Regions from separate parts of the Blautia fusiformis genome, predicted to be linked through region 1. Evidence: predicted binding sites of a transcription regulator. Region 1 holds the regulator's gene; the other holds the start of a gene.
What was found. The regulator Rex, encoded in region 1, represses fermentation and respiration genes when NADH is low (regulators of the CRP and FNR family bind a similar motif). The targets are predictions, from matches to a motif close to ATTGTTAANTANTTAACAAT.
Positions count from the first base shown of each region.

Region 2: gap (type I glyceraldehyde-3-phosphate dehydrogenase) is a predicted target of Rex. The motif match lies at 9,746-9,765, and genes of this name have one in related genera.

Region 1 is NZ_JAJEPT010000007.1:72,642-83,681, forward strand. Features, by position in the region: gene LKD46_RS07875 (cobyrinic acid a,c-diamide synthase CobB) at 1-573, shown strand, start outside; gene cbiB (adenosylcobinamide-phosphate synthase CbiB) at 560-1,537, shown strand; gene cobD (threonine-phosphate decarboxylase CobD) at 1,565-2,617, shown strand; gene LKD46_RS07890 (cobyric acid synthase) at 2,602-4,122, shown strand; gene LKD46_RS07895 (precorrin-8X methylmutase) at 4,125-4,766, shown strand; gene pdxR (MocR-like pyridoxine biosynthesis transcription factor PdxR) at 4,763-6,079, opposite strand; gene LKD46_RS07905 (pyridoxamine kinase) at 6,172-7,038, shown strand; gene abc-f (ribosomal protection-like ABC-F family protein) at 7,069-8,985, opposite strand; gene LKD46_RS07915 (redox-sensing transcriptional repressor Rex) at 9,200-9,847, shown strand; gene LKD46_RS07920 (bifunctional ADP-dependent NAD(P)H-hydrate dehydratase/NAD(P)H-hydrate epimerase) at 9,909-11,040, shown strand, end outside.
Region 2 is NZ_JAJEPT010000001.1:224,432-235,471, forward strand. Features, by position in the region: gene LKD46_RS01170 (3-deoxy-7-phosphoheptulonate synthase) at 1-57, opposite strand, end outside; gene LKD46_RS01175 (polysaccharide biosynthesis protein) at 100-1,434, opposite strand; gene LKD46_RS01180 (RrF2 family transcriptional regulator) at 1,557-1,985, shown strand; gene nifS (cysteine desulfurase NifS) at 2,011-3,198, shown strand; gene nifU (Fe-S cluster assembly scaffold protein NifU) at 3,227-3,673, shown strand; gene LKD46_RS01195 (HAD-IC family P-type ATPase) at 3,763-6,321, shown strand; gene LKD46_RS01200 (alpha-amylase family glycosyl hydrolase) at 6,465-8,609, opposite strand; gene LKD46_RS01205 (histidinol-phosphatase HisJ family protein) at 8,685-9,503, opposite strand; gene gap (type I glyceraldehyde-3-phosphate dehydrogenase) at 9,809-10,828, shown strand; gene LKD46_RS01215 (phosphoglycerate kinase) at 11,014-11,040, shown strand, end outside.

The sequences.
Region 1 (11,040 bases):
CAGATGGGAGCGGAGCTAGTACGTTTTTCACCCATTCATGACAGAGAGCTTCCGGAGGATCTGGACGGGCTTCTTTTAAGCGGCGGTTACCCGGAATTAAACGGGGAGGCGCTGGAAGAAAATCAGGAAATGTGCACCCGGATCCGGGAAGTTATCCTGGACGGAATGCCCTGTCTGGCAGAATGTGGCGGATTCATGTATCTTCATCAGGAGATGGAGGATATGGAAGGAAAGCAGCGCAGAGTCTGCGGGGTGATCCCTGGAAGGGCTTACCGCACACCGAAGCTGAACCGGTTCGGCTATATCACCCTTACGGAAAAACAGGATACCGGACTTGGTGAGATCCCGGCTCATGAATTCCATTACTTTGATTCTACAGATTGCGGAGAGGATTTTCATGCGGCAAAGCCGGCATCTAAAAGAGGATGGGATTGTATCCATGACCGGGGCAGGCTGATGGCAGGATTTCCGCATCTTTATTATTACGGAAATCCCAGGGTTCCGGCACGCTTTCTGAAGAACGCACTGGAATATAAGAAAGAACGGAGGCAGAAAAAAGATGCTGAAATATAGTCTTCCTGCACTGGTCATAGGATTTGTGCTGGATCTTCTGATCGGAGATCCCAGATGGCTTTATCATCCGATCTGTGTCATCGGCAATCTGATTGCAGTGCTGGAAAAGGTGATCCGGAAGATTTTTCCGAAAAATCACGGCGGTGAGCTGACAGGAGGCTTTCTGATCGTAGTGCTTGTCTGTCTGTTCAGCGGCGGGGTGCCGCTTCTGGTGCTTTATTATCTTTACCGGTATCTGCCGGTGGCCGGATTTGTGCTGGAGGTTTTCTGGTGCTATCAGCTTCTTGCCACCCGTTCCCTGAAGGATGAGAGTATGAAGGTTTATGACCGGCTGAAAAACGGAACTCTGGACGAGGCACGCTATGCGGTGTCCATGATCGTAGGCCGTGATACCAGAGAGCTTACGGAAACCGGCGTGACAAAGGCTGCCGTGGAAACCGTTGCGGAAAATGCATCCGACGGCGTGATCGCCCCCATGCTATATATGGCTATCGGTGGGGTGCCGCTGATGTTTTTGTACAAGGGTATCAATACCATGGATTCTATGCTTGGATATAAAAATGACAAATATCTTTATTTCGGCCGTATTGCGGCAAAGCTGGATGATGTGGCCAATTATATCCCTGCCAGGATTTCCGGATGGCTGATGGTGGCAGGAACTGTTTTTACAGGAATGGATACAAAAAACGCGGCAAAGATCTACAAACGTGACCGGAGAAACCATGCAAGCCCCAACTCTGCTCAGACAGAGGCTGCCATGGCCGGAGCGCTGGATGTACAGCTTGCGGGAAATGCATATTATTTCGGGAAATTATATGAAAAACCTACGATCGGGGATCCGATTCGCCCGGTGGAGCCGGAGGATATCAAAAGGGCTAACCGACTGATGTACGCGGCATCTATACTGGGTGTGGTTGTATTTGGACTGCTCAGTGCGGGGATCCGGTTCGGGTTATTAAGGTAACAATAAATACAGACAGGAGAATGACCAATGACAAAACACATACATGGAGGAGACGTATATAAACATAAAGACTGCCTGGATTTTTCGGCAAATCTGAATCCTTTGGGAACACCGGAAAGTGTGAAGCAGGCCATTATCCACAGTCTGGATCATATTGCACAGTATCCCCAGGTGGGATGCGGCGTTCTCAGGGAAAGGATCGCAGAATCGGAAGGGGTAAAAGCGGAAGAGGTAATATGCGGTAACGGAGCGGCAGAAGTGATCTTTACGCTTTGTCATGCAGTAAAGCCAAAGCGGGCTCTGATCCCGGCGCCTACTTTTGCGGAATACGGACAGGCTCTGGCCAGCACAGGCTGTGAGCTAGAATATTACATGCTGACGGAAAATGACGGTTTTGTGCTCAGTGAAGCATATCTGGATATCCTCCATAAGGGACTGGATATGGCTTTCTTATGTAACCCCAACAATCCTACCGGCATGCTGATCCCCCACAGGCTTCTGAAAAGGATCCTGGAAAAATGCAGAAAGCTGGATATCCTGCTGGTGGTAGATGAATGTTTCCTCGATTTTGTAAAGGAACCGGAAGAGTATTCTCTGAAGCGTTCTCTTTCCGGGTTCAATAATCTTTTTATCCTGAAGGCATTTACAAAAAGATATGCCATGGCCGGTGTGCGGCTAGGCTATGGCCTCTGTTCTGACAGAAAGCTGATGGAAAGGATGGAGCTCTGCGTTCAGCCATGGAATGTTTCCACCATGGCCCAGGCAGCCGGGCTCCAGGCACTTACAGAGACGGAATATGTAGAGGAGGGAAGACAGCTTGTTTTTCGGGAGGCACAGTGGCTGAAGGATGAGCTGGTCCGCATTGGGTATAAAGTATTTCCGTCGGAAGCAAATTATATTTTCTTTAAAGGACCGGAGGAGCTCTTTGACTTCTGTCTGCGTAAGCGGATCTTGATCCGTGACTGCAGCAATTATCCGGGTCTTACAAAGGGGTATTACCGGATCGCGGTAAAGCGCCATGAAGAAAATGTAAAACTGATCGAAGTACTTGAGGGAGGTATATTATGGCAAAAGCAATAATGGTACAGGGAACCATGTCCAATGCCGGAAAAAGCCTACTGGCTGCGGGACTTTGCAGGATCTTTAAGCAGGATGGATATCGTGTGGCTCCTTTTAAATCACAAAATATGGCACTGAATTCCTTTATCACAGAGGATGGTCTTGAGATGGGACGGGCCCAGGTCATGCAGGCAGAGGCAGCCGGGATCCGGCCGTCTGTCCTGATGAATCCCATCCTTCTGAAGCCTACCAATGATGTAGGCTCCCAGGTGATCGTAAACGGAGAGGTTCTTGGAACCATGAGTGCCAGGGATTATTTCAAATATAAGAAGACCCTGGTTCCGGATGTGATGAAGGCATACAACGCTCTTGCAGCGGAAAACGATATCATTGTCATCGAAGGTGCGGGAAGTCCTGCCGAGATCAATCTCAAGGATGAGGATATTGTAAATATGGGTATGGCAAAGATGGCCAAGGCACCGGTCCTTCTTGTGGGAGATATTGACCGTGGAGGTGTTTTTGCCCAGCTGATCGGTACGGTAGAGCTTCTGGAGGACGATGAGAAGGCTATGGTAAAGGGGCTGATCATCAACAAATTCCGCGGAGATAAGACTATTCTGGACCCTGGTGTTGTCATGCTTGAGGAAAGAAGCGGGATCCCGGTGGTGGGTGTGGCGCCTTATCTGGATATCCAGGTGGAGGATGAGGACAGCCTGACGGAGCGTTTTGACCGGAAGCAGGAAGCCGGTGTCATTGATATCGCAGTGGTCCGTACACCAAGGATCTCCAACTTTACGGATTTTAATCCTTTTGAGAGCATTCCCGGAGTTTCTCTCCGCTATGTAAAACACCCGAGAGATCTTCACTCTCCGGACATGATCATCCTTCCTGGAACCAAGAACACCATGGGTGATCTGATCTGGATGCGGGAAAGCGGAATGGAGGCAGCAGTTCTTAAGGAAGCCTCCAGAGGCAAGCTGATCTTTGGTGTCTGCGGTGGCTATCAGATGCTGGGTGAAACCTTAAGCGACCCTCATGGAGTTGAAAATGGCGGTTCTATGAAAGGAATGGGACTTCTTCCTATGGAAACGGTATTTGCCGAAAAGAAAACCAGGACCAGGGTGCAGGGGCATTTCGGTCAGCTGTCCGGTGTGTTTGCTCCTCTTTCCGGTGCGGAGATCGAGGGCTATGAGATCCATATGGGCGAAAGCATCCTGAAGGACAATGCAGGAACAGCCACGAAGATCACAGACAGCGTCAGCGGTAAGAAAAAAGAAGAGGGTGCTTTTGCGGGAAATGTGTGCGGAACCTATATCCACGGCGTTTTCGATAAGGAAGCATCTGCAGAGGCGATCATCCGCGTGATCGGCGAGAAAAAAGGTATTGATGTGGAAAATATGACAGGCGTGGATTTTGCGGCATTTAAGGAACAGCAGTATGATATCCTGGCTGCAGAGCTGCGGAAGCATCTGGATATGAAAAAAATCTATGAGATACTGGAAAACGGGATTACGGAGGAAGAATAGAAATGAAAGTTGAGCTTGAAAATGTAAAACCCATGGAGATCGAAAAAAGAAGCTTTGAGATCATCACAGAAGAGCTGGGGGATACTCCCCTGATCCCGGGAACAGAGCTGATCGTAAAACGCTGCATCCACACAAGCGCAGATTTTGATTATGCAAAAAATCTCTGCTTCTCGGAGGGGGCAGTGGAGATGGCCATGGACGCCATCCGCAACGGCGCCTGCATCGTCACAGATACCCAGATGGCAAAGGCTGGGATCAACAAGCGTGCACTTGCCCGCTACGGCGGTGAGGCTTACTGCTTCATGTCCGATGAGGATGTGGCAGCCCTTGCAAAAAAGAACGGGACTACCAGAGCCACAGCCAGCATGGACAAGGCAGCAGAGATGGATAAAAAGCTGATCTTTGCCATTGGAAACGCACCTACCGCACTGGTACGTCTTTATGAGCTTATTGAGAACGGAAAGCTTTCTCCTGAGCTGATCATCGGTGTGCCGGTAGGCTTTGTGAATGTTGTGCAGTCCAAGGAGCTGATTATGCACGCAGATGTGCCTTATATTGTGGCAAAAGGACGCAAGGGTGGAAGCAATATTGCTGCGTGCATTGTAAATGCCCTGCTCTACATGATCGATAACCGGAGAGATTAGGAGCCGGTAACATCCTTCAGAAGCTGACAGGCAGGCAGAAAATCCTTGGATGGAATGGAGGAGCAGGAGAGGACCAGGGTGACCTCGGCTCCGTTTTCTCTGAGAACCTCCAGTCCCAGACCACGGTTCCGGGCTCTGTCTGTCAGTTCACTGCCTGTGAGAGAACAGGGAAGAGTAAGGGCAAGGCTGGTTCCTGCGGCTCCTGTTTGGATCTGGCAGTCCTGGCCGAAGGTTTCCCGGACAGCCTGGGAAAGAGCCTTCAGCTTCTGGGAATAAAGGCGGCGGAGCTTTCTTGTCTGGGAAGCCAGATGCCCGTCGCGGATAAACTGGCAGAGTGCAATCTGTTCTGCCTTGGAAGCAGTCTGATTATAAAAGGCTGCTTTTTTTGTATATTTTTCCCGGAGAGAGCGCGGCAGTACCATGAAGCTGACACGGATGGAGGGCAGCAGCAGCCTGGAAAAGGAACCGATATAGACAACGTTTTCACCACCTGCAAGGCCGAAAAGTGAAGGCGTCGGTTTCTGGAAATAAACAAATTCGTTTTCGAAATCATCCTCAATGATCAGATGGTCATTGATCTCCGCATGACGGATCAGCTCCAGGCGTCGTTTTACCGGCATGATCTCGCCCCATTTCGTCATGTGAGCAGGAGAAACATAGATCACATCGCAGCTTTTGTCCCGGTAATGGACATCAAAGCCGTAATCCTGAAAGATGGTGCTGCATGTGGTGAAGGATGGTGTGGGGAACGAAACGGTTTTCCGTTCATGGATCAGAGGGCAGAGGATCTGGAGAAGGGGCTGGAGACCGGCCCCTACTACAATGTCATCCGGGGAGCAGATCACATTTCTGCGTTCCCGGATATAGTCTGCGAGAACCTCCCGGAAATCGCTTTCGCCCTGGGGTTCGCCATAAGAAAGCATACGGTCGCCCTGGCGGAGGGCACTTTTGATGTAACGCTGCCACAGATCAAAACGGAAGCTTTCCCGGTCAACACCGGAAGAAGCAAAATCATAAAGGCAGGGCGTGATATCCTTATCCTGTTTTTCGGGGGTAAGCAGATGCTGCTTGGAAGCAATGCCGGTGACATAATAGCCGCTCTGTGCCCTGGCGATGATATAGCCGTCTGCTGCCAGCAGAAGATAGGCATTTTCGATGGTGGTACGGCTCAGCTTCAGCTCCTGGGCGCATTTGCGGAGGGAGGGCATTTTGCTTCCGGGAAGGAGACGGCCTTCCAGGATCAGTTTCCGGTAATAGTGATAAACCTCCAGATAAAGGTGTTCTTTTTTGTGTTCTGCAGATATATTTAACATAAGTATGATGATTTCCTTCCAAAAATGATTGCGTAAACCTGACAGTTCATTCTATAATATTACAGAAAAAAACTCAAGACTGGAGAATTACCATGAAAAAAATAGCAGTGATCAATGATCTTTCCGGGCTGGGGAAATGTTCACTGACAGCAGCGATCCCGGTGATCTCGGTGATGGGAGTCCAGGCGTGTCCACTTCCCACCGCTGTTTTAAGCAACCAGACCGGTTATGAAAGTTATTTCTGTGAGGATTTCACAGAGCATATGGAACCATATATGGAGCAGTGGAAAAAAAGAGGATTTTTCCCGGATGGGATCTATACAGGATTTCTTTCTGACGATAAGCAGGCAGACAGGATCCTGAAATTTATGGATGCGTTTGCAGGGAAGGATACTCTGATCCTTACAGATCCGGTGATGGGGGATGACGGCGCGGTTTATCCGATCTATACAGAAGAGCTTCGTAGCCGGTTCTGCGAACTGACACGTCGTTCCTATGTGATCACACCGAACCTTACGGAAGCCCTCCTTCTTCTCTACGGAAAAGAAAAAATGGAGGAGATCTGGAAGGAACTGCAAAAGGCATCAGAGGCCCGGCGGATGGAAGAAATCCGGGAGATCGGGTGCGGACTTGCCCGGAAATTTTCACTTCCTGCCGTTGTGATCACCGGAGTGGATCACAGGGAGGAGGGGCAGCCTCTGAAAATGGGGAATCTTGTCCTGGAAAACGGAAACAGCTCCTGGGTATTTGCAGAGAAATCCGGCGGAAGCTATTCCGGGACAGGAGATCTTTTTGCATCCGTGCTCAGTGCAGGGCTGGTAAAAAGATATTCCATGAAAACCTGTGCAGAGCTGGCCGTGGATTTTATCTCGGCATCGATCCGGGATGCGGTGGAGGAAGGAACAGACCGTAACGATGGTGTATGCTTTGAACAGCATCTCGGCATGCTGCTTCCATAAAAACATAAGGGGATAAAAAAGAGCTGACCGTCAGGCCAGCTCTTCCCATTTTTCATAAAGTTCTTCCAGTTCTTCAGCGATGGATGCTTTTTCGCGGCTCAGCTTTGTACATTCCGCTACATTGGTGCAGACATCCGGAAGGACCATGGTTTCGTCGATCTCGCTGTCTCTTGTTTCCAGCTCTTCGATACGGGCTTCGACTTTTTTTAGCTCGGCTTCCCGTTTTCGTTTCTTTGCCTGTTCTTCCTTCATCTGCTGCCAGGAAAGCTTGTTCTCGGAAACCGCTTTTTCTTCTGCAGGTGCCTCCGGAGAAGTGCTTCCCGGTGCATAGGTACTGGTCAGCTCCTCCTTCTTTTCCAGATAGTAATCATAATCACCGATGTAATTTACCACTGCCTGGTTTGTCAGCTCCATGATCCTGGTCGCAGTCTGATTGATAAAGTAACGGTCATGGGATACATAAAGGACTGTACCGGTGTAGCTGACCAGTGCTTCCTCCAGGATCTCCTTGGAGGCAATATCCAGATGGTTGGTAGGCTCGTCAAGGATCAGGAAGTTGGCTTCGGAAAGCATCAGCTTTGCAAGGGAAACACGGCCTCTTTCTCCACCGGAAAGTGCGGAGATCTCCTTGAAAACATCATCTCCGGTAAAGAGAAATGCGGCAAGCATATTTCGGATCTCGGTCTCTGTGAGAGTCGGATAAGTATCGGAGATCTCCTGGAAAATCGTTTTGTCCATATGCAGAACATGATGTTCCTGATCGTAATAACCGATCTGCACCTTGGAACCAAGGGAAAATTTGCCGGCATCTGCCTCAATAAGACCGTTGATGATCTTCAGCATGGTGGTCTTTCCGGTTCCGTTGTTTCCGATCAGTGCCACACGCTCGCCGCGTTTGATATCAAAGGAGATATCGGAGAACAGGGTCTGTCCCGGAAAGGCCTTGGAAAGCGCTTCCACGTGGAGCACATCGTTTCCGCTTAACACCCGTGGTTCCAGCGAGATACGCATCCGGTCCTGGAGCTCAAGAGGTTTTTCAATTCTCTGTACACGGTCCAGCATTTTTTCACGGCTTTCCGCACGTTTGATGGATTTTTCACGGTTAAAGGATTTCAGCTTGGCGATAACGGCTTCCTGATGCTTGATATCCCGCTGCTGATTTAAGTATGCCTTGTACTGTGCGTCACGAAGCTGAGCCTTCTTGAGAGCATAGGCAGAGTAGTTGCCGCTGTATACGCGGGTCTGTCCGGCTTCGATCTCAATGACCTTGGTGACCACCTTATCCAGAAAATAACGGTCATGGGAGACGATAAAAACAGCTCCCGGATAATTCAGAAGATAAGTTTCCAGCCAGGATATGCTTTCCATATCCAGGTGATTGGTTGGCTCATCCAGAAGCAGGATATCCGGCTTGGAAAGAAGCATCTTGCCCAGCGCCACGCGGGTTTTCTGACCGCCGGAAAGAGTTTCAATCTGCTTGTCATAATCTTCCTCCGTGAAGCCGAGACCCTTTAAGACACCGGTCAGCTCACTTTTGTAAGCGTATCCGTTCTCCAGCTCAAACTGATGGGTCAGGCGGGTATAGGTTTCCATCAGACGGTTCAGCTCATCACCGGTCACCGTGTTCATTTCCTGTTCCATATTGCGGATACGGCGTTCCATATCGATGATGTGCTGCTTGGTGGTAAGAAGCTCTTCGTAGATGGTATGATGTCCGTGGATATCCTGGTACTGGGCAAGATAGCCGATATTTTTATCCCGGGCAAGCACCACGGTACCGGAATCAGCAGAAAGCTCCTGCATGATGATACGCAGCAGTGTGGTCTTTCCTGCACCGTTGCAGCCGATCAGAGCAGCCTTTTCACGGTCTTCAATGTGAAAGGATGCATCATTTAAAATTACTTTTTCGCCAAAGGCCTTGCATATATTCTGACATGATAAAATCATAAAAACTGTCCTCCTGTATAAAGAATCACCCCTGTTTATGTCTGAACAGGGAAAAATCCTCCACCTATTATAACGGAAACTGCCGGGATTTCAAAGAAAAAATCAATTATTAGAAAAAATATAAAGAAATTTGTACAGAATAGACAACTTTAATTGACAGGAAAATGTCAATTCGTTATAATTAACCTAGTGTAAGGTAAGGAGGAAAACTATCGTGGAGACAAAACAAATCTCGAAAGCGGTGATTAAGCGTCTGCCACGCTATTACCGCTACTTAGGAGAGCTGATGGAAGATAATGTAGAACGTATTTCTTCCAATGAATTAAGTAAGAAGATGCATACCACAGCTTCTCAGATCCGTCAGGATCTTAATAATTTTGGCGGTTTTGGGCAGCAGGGGTATGGCTATAATGTACACTATCTTTATACAGAGATCGGTAAGATCCTGGGACTGGATACCGTTCATCCGATGATCATCCTGGGTGCCGGTAATCTGGGACAGGCACTTGCCAATTATGTGGATTTTGAGAAGCGCGGGTTCAGGCTGGTTGGTATCTTTGACGTAAATCCTGTGCTTGAGGGCATCGCAGTCCGTGGACTTGAGATCCAAATGCTCAGTGAGCTTCCGTTTTTCCTGAGAGAGAATAACGTGGAGATCGCGATTCTGACACTTCCCAAGAATAAAGCCAAGGAAATGGCGGATATCCTGGTGGAGAACGGGATCAAGGCAATCTGGAATTTTGCACATCTCGATCTTGAGACACCGGATGATGTGATCGTAGAGAACGTTCATCTTTCCGAGAGTCTGATGACACTGTCTTATAATCTCAGTAAATACAGGCAGGAACATGTGGATAAGTAAGAATTGTTAAGCTGCCGGAAACGGCAGCTTTCTCTATGACAGAGGGGAGGCAGAAGACAGAATGAAGAAGCTTGTTACCTGCAAAGAAATGAAGGATCTGGACTCCACAACGATCCGTGAGATCGGAGTTCCCTCCGAGGTTCTGATGGAGCGGGCAGCACTGAAGGTGGTAGAGGAAACAGAAAAGTATCTCCAGAAGGACGAAAGGATCCTGGTAGTCTGCGGAAGCGGAAATAATGGCGGTGACGGTATCGCTGTTGCCAGATTGTTCCATCTGAAGGGGATCCGGGTAGAGTTTTATATGGTCGGAAACAAAGATAAAATGACCAGAGAGACTGCTCTTCAGTATAAGATCGCTTCCGGTTATCGTGTCCCGGAGGTGAATAACCCGCAGTGGAGTGAATATACTACTATAGTAGATGCCGTGTTTGGGGTAGGCCTGACGCGTCCGATCGAGGGGCATTATGCTGATATCATCCATGAGATGAACAGTGCGAGGGCCAAAAAGATCGCAGTTGACATCCCGTCAGGAGTGAACGGAGATACTGGCCTGGAAATGGGAATTGCCTTCAGCGCCGATCTGACTGTCACATTTGCCTACCGGAAAAGAGGTCTTTGCTTTTATCCGGGAAGACTGTATGCAGGAAGGATCGTTACCGCCGATATCGGGATCTATGAGCAAGAAGCTGTGACTGCATCTGCCGCCTGTCTGGAAAATAAAGATCTGAAGCTGTTTCCGGAACGTGATCCCGGCGGAAACAAGGGTACCTTCGGAAAAGTGCTCTTTGTGACCGGAAGTGAGGGAATGTGCGGAGCCGCTTATTTAAGCGCCAGTGCAGCACTTCGTGCCGGTGCGGGAATGGTAAAGATCCAGACTGTGGAAGCCAACAGGATCCCACTGCAGATACTCCTTCCGGAGGCTATGGTCTGCAGCCGCTTTGATCAGGAATCCAATGAACAGCTTCTATCCTGGTGTGATGTGATCGTGATCGGACCGGGACTTGGAACATCAGTGGCCAGCCGTGAGAGAGAACAGTGGTTTCTCACGGCGGCTGCCCGGGAGAAAAAGCCGCTGATCCTGGATGCGGACGGCCTGAACCTTCTGGCTGCACATCCACAGTGGTATCAGTATCTGGGAGAGCATGTAGTCCTGACACCGCATATCGGAGAAATGAGCCGGCTCAGTGGCAGAA
Region 2 (11,040 bases), on a different contig from region 1:
ATACTGATTGCGGATTTCCTCAGGAGTTGGCAGTTTTTTTATGAATTCAAAACTCATAGTACTTTATTCCTCCATAACTATAGACATTTCAATTATTTATTATAAACGATTATTGGCCGATTGTCGATAGGGAAATTTTAGCGCTTTCACGTGTAGAAGAGTAAGCAGCAGCTCACCCAGAAAAATTCCGTAAAAATAGCCTCGGATCCCTGTTGCCGGAATTATAAAAACAACGGAGAAAATACGGATGAGAATGCCGGCAATACTGTGGATCAGACAGAGCCCCGGTTTTCCAAGTCCCTGCAGGATGCTGGTGAGCATGGTGTTTGTATAAAGAAAAGGACAGATAAAAGACAGATACCGTATGTAGGTTCCGGCAGTCTGGCTGTGAAAAAGCAATGTTCCGAGGAATGGGCCAAAAAGAAAGAATCCGCTTCCGCATAGAAATCCCAGGAACATGCACAGAAAAAAGGTCTGGTCAGTGACACGGCGGATCTGCTGCTGCTCTCCCAGTGCATCAAGCTGTGCGATGGAAGGCATCAGCATCACAGCGGCGGAAGAGGTAAGTGTGGAAGGAAACAGGAGCAGGGGCAGTGCCATTCCTGTAAAGATCCCATAGATCTTCAGTGAGTCTGAGGCTGTCATGCCGGAACGCAGAAGCATCTGTGGGATCAGGACCGCTTCTATGCTGCCGAGAAGTGTCAGAAGGATCCTGTTCAGGGAAATGGGAAAAGACAGTGTGAAAAGGTCCTTTATCAGCGGAAAGATCCTGACGGGAGTCTTTTCGTGTACAGGGTGATTTCCGAAATGAAAGGAAACTACCAGCAGCGACACCAGCGAAGCGGCAGTCTCTCCGGCAAGGGAACCTCCCGCTGCGATCAATGCAGTGATCGGACGTCCTTCGGAAAGAAAGATCAGATACAGGATATAGGTAGTGCCGATCCGTGCAGACTGCTCCGAAAGCTGCACGGCTGCCGGAACAGAGGCTTTTTTCCGGGCATAATAATAGCTGTCAATGCAGGAATGAATGGCACAGAGAGGAATACTGACAGCTGTTATGCGAAGAAGACCGGCAGTCTGCGGTGTTTTCAGAATTGCGGAAGCAAAAAAATATGCGTGCTGAAAAAGCAGAAAACCGGCTGCAGCAGAAAAAAAGACAGCCATAAGTGTTCCTGTGACCAGCGAAAAACGTGCCTCCTTTTTCTCCTGAAGGGCAAGTCTGGACGCGATCAGGCGTGAAAGGGCAGACTGGATCCCTGTATAGGATAAAGCGGCCATAAGTCCCTGGAGAGGAAGAACCAGCTGATACAAACCAAGACCTTCCGCACCAATGGCATGGGAGAGGAATATTCTATAAAAGAAACCTGCGATACGGCTGATAAGGCCTGTGCAGGCAAGAATCAGGGTTCCTTTGAGAAATATTTTTTTTGACATGGATAACCTTGAGTCTTTTTTGTCAGTATATGAAGAAGTTAGTCTTGACAGAACCATATGTTTCTGATAGAGTAAACATGAAATCCGAGGAAAACACTGGGAATTGAAAAAGAGGTGAGCGGATGAAACTGTCAACAAGAGCAAAATACGGACTTAAGGCTTTGATAGACCTTGGTCTTTACAGTGAAAAAGAAGCGGTCTCGCTTCAGAGTATTGCGGGCCGTCAGAATATATCAGTCAGCTATCTGGAGCAGCTGATGGCACTTTTGAAGAAAGCGGGCCTTGTGAAGAGTGTCCGCGGTGCAGCCGGAGGATATTTCCTTGGAAGACCGGCAGAAGAGATTTCAGTGGGAGATATCCTTCGTGTCCTGGAGGGTGGCCTGGAGGCTGCAACATGTCCGGGAACAGAAGGTGACGGTGGCTGCCAAGGTTCTGATCTCTGCGTGGCTAAATTAGTGTGGAAAAGGATCAACGACAGCATCACAGATGCAGTGGATACCCTGATGCTCAGTGAGCTGATCGAAGAAAGCCGGAGAATACACGAAAAATAATTATCCTGAACAGGAGGAAAAGAAAATGGGAAAAATGATATATCTGGACAATGCGGCTACCACAAAGACCGCACCGGAAGTTGTGGAGGCTATGCTGCCGTATTTTACAGAGTTTTATGGAAATGCTTCAACCGTTTATGATTTTGCGGCAAACAGCAAGGCTGCCATCGCAAAGGCAAGACAGCAGATCGCAGATGTGATCGGAGCCAAAAAAGAGGAGATCTATTTTACTGCAGGTGGTTCCGAGTCTGATAACTGGGCTCTGAAAGCGACCTTTGAGGCATATAAAAATAAAGGAAACCATATCATCACAACAAAGATCGAGCATCATGCCATCCTTCATACCTGCGAGTACCTTGAAAAAGAGCGTGGTGCCAAGGTCACATACCTGGATGTAGATGAGAATGGTTTCATTGACCTGGATGAGCTTCAGAAAGCCATCACACCGGAGACCATCCTGATCTCTGTTATGGCTGCAAACAATGAGATTGGTACTCTTGAGCCGCTGAAAGAGATCGGACAGATCGCACATGAGCATGGAATCCTGTTCCATACAGATGCTGTTCAGGCATTCGGCCAGATCCCGATCAATGTAGATGAGTTCAATATCGATATGCTCAGCTCCAGCGGACATAAGATCAACGGACCGAAGGGAATCGGCTTCCTCTATATCCGTAAGGGCGTTAAGATCCGCTCCTTCGTACATGGCGGAGCACAGGAGAGAAAACGTCGTGCAGGCACAGAGAACGTTCCTGGTATCGTAGGATACGGTCTTGCAGCAGAGCGTGCAAACAAGTCCATGAAAGAGCGTACTGCAAAAGAAATCGAGATCAGAGATCATATGATCAGCAGGATCCTCACAGAGATCCCGTACGTACGTCTCAATGGAGATAAAGTAAAACGTCTTCCGAACAACGTAAATGTAAGCATCCAGTTCATCGAGGGAGAGTCACTTCTTCTGATGCTTGATAATTTCGGAATCTGTGCATCCAGCGGTTCCGCATGTACATCCGGTTCTCTGGATCCGTCACACGTTCTGTTAGCTATCGGTCTTCCTCATGAGATCGCACACGGATCTCTCCGTATGACCTTAAGCGAGGAGACGACAATGGAGGATGTTGATTTTGTAGTAGATAAGCTGAAAGATATTACTGCAAACTTAAGAAGCATGTCTCCATTATATGAAGATTTTATTAAAAAGCAGAAAAAATAATAAAAATACTTGCCAGGAGGAAAAAATAATGTATAGTGAAAAAGTAATGGATCATTTTCAGCATCCACGTAATGTCGGTGAGATCGAGAACGCAAGCGGCGTGGGTACTGTAGGAAATGCAAAATGCGGTGATATTATGAGAATATTCCTTGATATCGATGACGAAACTCATATTATCAAAGACTGCAAATTTAAAACATTTGGATGCGGTGCAGCAGTTGCAACAAGCAGCATGGCAACAGAACTTGTAATGGGCAAGACCATTGAGGAAGCTATGGAAGTAACCAACAAGGCCGTTATGGAGGCTCTGGACGGACTTCCGCCGGTAAAGATCCACTGTTCCCTGCTTGCTGAGGAAGCAATTCATGCAGCTCTCTGGGATTATGCAGAGAAACATCACATTAAGATCGAGGGTCTTTCCAAACCGAAGTCTGATATCCACGAGGGTGAAGAGGATACAGAAGAGGAGTATTGATCCCTTTTATTTACGATCATAACCGGGGCATGAGCAAGCTTCAGTCGAACAGAACCGTAAGCCATTGAAAGGACAGGTAAGTAAGAAGCATGACAGGACTTACGAACGAAGAAGTTCAGGAAAGAATTGCGCAGGGCCAGGTAAATAATAACGAAAACCCCAACACCAGGACATATAAGCAGATCATTCTGGAGAATACGTTGACATTCTTCAATTTTCTGAACCTGGTGCTGCTGGTTCTCGTACTGCTGGTTGGTTCCTACAAAAACTCCATGTTTGTAGGAATCATTTTTATTAATACCGTGATCGGGATCATTCAGGAGGTCCGTGCCAAGAAGACGATTGACAAGCTGGCCATCCTGACAGAATCCAAGACGGTTGTTCTGCGTGAAGGAAAAAAATGGAAAATTTCTACAGAGAAGCTGGTTGTCGATGATCTGATATTCCTGAAGGCCGGAGAACAGGTTCCGGCAGATGCGAAGATCCTGGAGGGAAGCCTTGAGGTCAATGAATCCCTGCTTACCGGTGAGGCAGACAATCTTCCGAAGAATCCTGGAGATGAGCTTTTTTCCGGAAGCTTTGTGACGGCGGGACAGGCCTGTTGCCAGATCATCCATGTGGGAAGTGACAACTATGCGTCAAGGATCACCAGCGAGGCCAAGGAATTCAAACGCCATAATTCAGAGCTTAGAAATTCCCTGAATGCCATTCTGAAGGTGATCAGTATCATTATCGTACCAATGGGTGCGATGCTTTTTTATAAACAGTATTATTTTGTGGGAGACAATATCCGGGATTCTGTTGTCAATATGGTTGCAGCGGTCCTGGGAATGATTCCGGAGGGACTGGTCCTTCTTACCAGTGTGGCACTGACTCTGGGTGCGCTGAAGCTGGCCCAGAAGAAGACGCTGGTGCAGGAGCTGTACTGTATAGAAACTCTTGCACGCGTGGATACGCTCTGCCTGGATAAGACAGGAACTATCACAGAGGGTACCATGTGTGTGGAGGCGGTGGAGAGCTATCCGCCGGTGTATGATGAGATTTCAGAGAAAATATCCGGGAAAGATCCTGAATTCGGCGAAGGTGACGGCAATAGAACTGAGAGTTCTGCGACTTCTGCAGTTTCAGCAACAGATGCGATCGCAAAGGAGGATGGAAGCGCGAATCTCGTATTACAGGAAAAGTCAGAAGCTGACCCGGAGAAACATAGTCAGGAAGATCCGGAGAAGATCCGGGAGATCGAGCATATCATGGGAAATCTGCTTTCTGTGCTGAAGGATCAGAATGCCACTGCCGATGCACTCAGGGCAAGATTTAAAGTATCTCAGGATATGGAGCTGGATCATGTGATCCCGTTTTCTTCTGACAGGAAGTACAGCGGAGCTGCATTTACAGATACAGGTACTTATCTGATGGGGGCAGCGCAGTTTCTTTTTCCGGAAGGGAACCCGGAGCTGATGGAGTATTGTGGCAGATTTGCAGAGGAAGGTCTTCGTGTGCTGGTTCTTGCCCATAGTGTAAATGTGAGTGAGGGAGCGGAGCTTCCGGAGGGACTGGAACCTGTCGGACTTTTGCTTATTACCGATGTGATCCGTGCAGAGGCACCGGATACGCTGGCATATTTTGAAAGCCAGGGTGTTGATCTGAAAGTGATCTCCGGTGATGATCCGGTGACAGTTTCTGCCATTGCCAGACGTGCAGGCCTTAAAAATGCAGAGCATTATATCGATGCAACAACGATCACAACACAGGAACAGATGGACGAGGCAGTTGCAGAATATAGTGTGTTCGGGCGTGTAACACCTCAGCAGAAGCAGGCAATGGTGAAGTCTTTACAGGCTCAGCAGCATACGGTTGCCATGACCGGTGATGGTGTCAATGATGTTCTGGCGCTTAAAGAGGCGGACTGCAGTATTGCCATGGCTGAGGGCAGTGATGCTGCCAAGAATATTGCCAATGTGGTATTGCTGGATTCTAATTTTGCAGCAATGCCGGAAATTGTGAATCAGGGACGCCGGGTTGTAAATAATATCCGTACTGCGGCATCTATGTTTTTGATCAAAACGATTTTTTCCGTGCTGCTGTCACTGATCACGATCTTCTTCGGGGATTCCTATCCCTTTGAGCCAATCCAGATGTCTCTGATCAGTGCCTGCGCTGTTGGTATTCCTACATTCCTTCTGGCACAGGAGAATAATTATGAGAAGATCGACCATACATTTTTGCGTCATGTATTTATGAATGCATTTCCGGCTGCTGTGACCATCACGGGCTGTGTGTTCAGTGTGATGCTGGTATGCCAGAATGTATACCATTCCAATGCTATGCTGAATACAGCCTGTGTGCTTGTAACAGGATGGAATTATATGGCGGCACTTAAGACAGTTTACGCACCTCTGAATAAGTATCGAAAGGTGATCATTTACAGTATGCAGGTGATCTTTTTCGGTGCGGCGGTGGTTCTGCAGAATCTTCTGACACTGGGATCGCTGGAATTCGGAATGATCATTCTGGTGTTCCTTCTGATGACATTTTCTCCGATCCTAATCGATGTGATCACGGCCTGGCTCAGAAATATTTACAGCCGTTCGCTGGATAGTGGGGAACAGGGGAAATTTGCTGCATTTATTGATAAGCTGAGAAAATAATAATATGAGAAATAAAAAAGGACACTGCCCGTTGAAAATGGCAGTGTCCTTTTTTTGCAAATAAACTGTGAAGCAGTTATCAAGTTATCCGGTGCAGAGCTGTGTAGAGAATGCAGATTGTGGATATCCGCCTGACAAAGCTATTATTTCGTGTGCATAAGCCAGATAAATCCGAAGGCCGGGATCTCTACAGCCTGTGCGCCTCTCTGAACTCCTGTGAGAAGATCTGTGTAGGTACCGTCCTGTTCGTTGATCCAGGCTACCTTATCCTGGTCGCTGAAGTTGTAGATGCAGATCAGCTTTTCTTCAGAAGTTTCTCTTACCAGGGCAAGGAGAGCTTTTTCCCAGGTTTCCAGTGTATGTGCAGAAACTTTAGGTGCAAATACCGGATGGCTGGCACGGATGGATTCCAGCTGCTCAAGGCTGTTGAAAATGCGTCCCTGGATCGTTTCGGCATCGGCTCTGTTCCGGGCAAGTGCCCAGTTGAAACGTCCGTTGTGGAGCCAGCGGGGATCAGCTGCTTTGGAAATGTCGGCTTTATAGGTGTAGTCATTCAGCTGTCCGACCTCGTCACCGCTTCGAAGTACCGGAATTCCGGGGAGGGAAAGAAGCAATGCATGAAGTGCTACGTCATAGCGGATTCCCCGGCTGACACCCTCCATATTTCCTTCATAATCAAAACGCTCGATTCCTGCAAGAGATGCGGTTGTTCCGCAGAGCTCCGATTCCTCGGTTTCCGGATTCACATAAATTTCACCCCGGGCAAAGGAATCAGGGAAAATACCTGCCAGGAATTCATTCAGATAATCTCTGTGAGGCCCTTCTGTGATAAAGCTTCCTTTCAGGAAATCATAGTCCAGATTCCAGCGTACCGTGTTGCGGTTACGGAGGTAATTCTGGAATACCGGTGCCTGCGGAAGGTCTGCAGCTCTGTCGATTCCCCGGCGGAGAAGGGCAGTGTCCTTTGTGGCAACGGTATGCCAGAGATCGGACATCAGCTGGGTGCTGTTTACAATGTGAAGTTCCGGCATATCGGAAGTTCCGCCGAATGCAGCAGCCTCTGCAGGTGGGCGGTCTGTTTCGCCAAGGAGAAGAATTCCGGGGCATACAATCTCACACACCATTCGGGTCATACGCAGCAGAGAGTGAAGCTTCCAGAGATTTTCTTCCGGCATCATCGGAAGGACACCAAGGCTGAATATAGAAGCACCTTCATTTGCAAGCTCCAGGATCTGAAGAAGCATTGCATTGAAATAAGCCGGAGTCTGGAGCACACATGGCGCACCGGACTGTGGGTCATCCACAGAAAGACTTAACGGGATCTCAAGAGCCAGGCGGATACCTGCTTTCCTACAGTTAGCTGCAAGTGTGTACAGATCTTCGGAGGTTCCGATCTCCGGGATAATGCGAAGAGAGCAGTTGGAGGTTGCCTGGAAAAGATCTGTCAGGTACAGAGTGTCTGCTTTGCATTCACTGATATAGTCCAGCTTATCGGACAGCCCGGAAAGAGTATCTGCGAAGTCAGCAGGATTTACAGCCATTCCGGTGAAAGTAGTCTTACGGAACCAGTCAGGATCTGCAGCGCAGTTCTGGTCGGCTTCCTTCATGGAAAGAGAACGCTCACGGTAGATTTCTTTCATCTTTTTTGTGAGGCTTGAGAATGTGCCGGTAACTTCCGGGTGATCGCGGAACAGCTCGCAGTAAAGCCATTTCAGATCATTGTAGTAGTGTTTCAGACGTTTCTCGTAGAGGGCATCGTAAGCTGTGTCCTCCTTGGAAGTTTCGACTTTCAGAGGCTCAATCTTGGAAGTAGTAACTTTTGCCGGCTCAGTCTTGGAAGTCTCGACCTTGATCGGTTCGGTCTTGGAAGTCTCAACCTTGATCGGCTCGGTCTTGGAAGTCTCAACCTTGATCGGCTCAGTCTTGGAAGTCTCGACCTTGATCGGTTCAGTCTTGGAAGTCTCGACCTTGATCGGTTCGGTCTTGGAAGTCTCAACCTTGATCGGCTCAGTCTTGGAAGTCTCGACCTTGATCGGTTCGGTCTTGGAAGTCTCGACCTTGATCGGCTCGGTCTTGGAAGTCTCGACTTTGATCGGTTCGGTTTTTGAGGTTTCGACTTTAAGCGTTTCCTTCTTTACGGTTTCAAGTTTTTTCACTTCGGCTTTAGCATTTTCAACAGATTTGGCAACACTGGAACTGGTGCCGGCAGCAGAGGTATTTTTTTTCAGCTGCTTTTCTTTTTTTGCCTGCATGGCAGCTTTCTTTTTCTGGAGTCTTTTTGTTGACATATAGAATTCCTCCTTAGATAAAATGATATTTTCGGTATAAAAATGTAAACTCTCTCACTGGAGAGAGAAACAGAGCTACAGCTTATGAAAAACAGGACGGCGGTTTTTAAATACAGCATAATAGGAAAAACCACATTCACGGAGAACATCAGCCGCCTTGTCAAAAGCATAGCCGATCTTATCCGGAGTATGGGCATCTGCACCGATGGTGATGATCTCACCGCCAAGCTCACGGTAACGTCGGATAATATTGACACATGGATTCGGTTCACCAAGCCCGTAGTGATAACCGCCTGTGTTCAGCTCGATTCCCACATTTTTGCGGATCAATGTCCGCAGGATCTCGTCCAGGATCTCCTTATATCTTCCATAAGAATACTGACGGTTCTGATTTGGACCATAACGTACTACATAGTCGATATGTCCGTACACATCCATCTCGTCAAAAGCAGCGATATTTTCCAGGATGGATTCAAAATATTCCATGTAGCATGCGGATTCCTTACGGCCCTCAAAATAAGAAGGATAATAAGGATCGTATCCGTGCACCACATGGGAGGAACCGATAACGAAATCAAAGGGAACTTCTTTCAGAAGATCGGAAAAAGATTCTGCAAGCTGAGGCTGAAGTCCAAGCTCGATCCCGAAGTTAACCTGGATCTGGTCTTTAAAAGCATCCGCAAGACTCTCAAGTTTCTGGCGGTATGCAGGGATATTCAGGAAAAAATCAAGATTTTCCGGAGTATCGGGATAATCCGGATCAAAATGTTCAGTAAAACAGATTCCCGTGAGACCCTGGTCTGCGGCAGTCTGGATCATTTCTTCCATCGGCGTATCGGAATCTGCGGAAAAAGAGGAGTGCATATGGCAGTCCCATAAAATTTTCTGGTCCATTTTGTACCTCCATATTCAAGCCTTTATATTCTGTGACAATGATCGTATCTGCCTGTTATGAATCCGGGAAAGTCAAACTCCCAGCGGGAATATAGATATCCGTTTTGGGAATCAGCAGGACAGAACTTTCTATCAGAGAATTATAGCACATTTTTCAGAAATTTTCTTAATATTTATTTTAATGTTCTTTTTTATAAATAGCTCTTGAATTTTTGTTTGGAATTAGGTACAATATGAAACAGGTTGATGTTTCTTTAACAAAGGAACGATTTAAATCACCATTCAATTCATAGGAGGAATTTATCATGGCAGTAAAAGTTGCAATTAATGGTTTTGGACGTATCGGTCGTCTTGCATTCCGTCAGATGTTTGGAGCAGAAGGATTTGAGATCGTAGCAATCAACGATCTTACATCTCCTAAGATGCTTGCTCACTTATTAAAATATGATTCTACACAGGGAAGATATGCTCTTGCTGATAAAGTAACAGCAGGCGAGGATTCCATCACAGTAGACGGAAAAGAGATCAAAATCTATGCTAAGGCTAACGCTGCAGAGCTTCCATGGGGAGAGATCGGTGTAGACGTAGTTCTTGAGTGCACAGGTTTCTACACATCCAAAGACAAAGCTCAGGCTCATATCGATGCAGGTGCTAAGCACGTAGTTATTTCCGCTCCGGCTGGAAACGACCTTAAGACAATCGTTTACAACGTAAACCATCAGGGTCTTACAAACGAGGACAAGATCATCTCCGCAGCTTCCTGTACAACAAACTGCCTTGCACCAATGGCTAAGGCTCTTAACGATCTTGCACCGATCAAATCCGGTATCATGTGCACAATCCACGCTTACACAGGCGATCAGATGACACTTGACGGACCGCAGAGAAAAGGCGATCTGAGAAGATCCCGTGCAGCTGCAGTTAACATCGTTCCGAACAGCACAGGTGCTGCTAAAGCTATCGGACTTGTTATCCCAGAGCTTAACGGCAAACTTATCGGTTCTGCACAGCGTGTACCTACCCCAACAGGTTCTACAACAATCCTTACAGCAGTAGTTGAAGGAAACGTTACTAAAGAGCAGATCAACGCAGCTATGAAAGCAGCTTCCAATGAGTCCTTCGGATACAACGAGGATGAGATCGTATCCAGCGATATCGTTGGTATGAGATTTGGTTCCCTCTTCGATGCTACTCAGACAATGGTACTTCCACTTGAGAATGGCACAACAGAGGTTCAGGTAGTTTCCTGGTATGACAACGAGAACTCCTACACAAGCCAGATGGTTCGTACAATCAAGCACTTCGGAAAACTTCTGAACGCTTAATTTTCTGCGAACGGGTGTAGAAGAATAGACTCAGAAAGGGTCCGGTCTGAAGAGGACCGGGCCCTTTTTTTCCAAAAGACCAAACAAAAAAATGTCTGAGGAATGACTGTTAACAGAGCGGACAACAATACCGCTCGCCCTTATTCATCTGCTTTTGCAGAAATAAAAGTTAAGGAGATATAGAGATGCTGAACAAAAAAAGTGTTGACGAT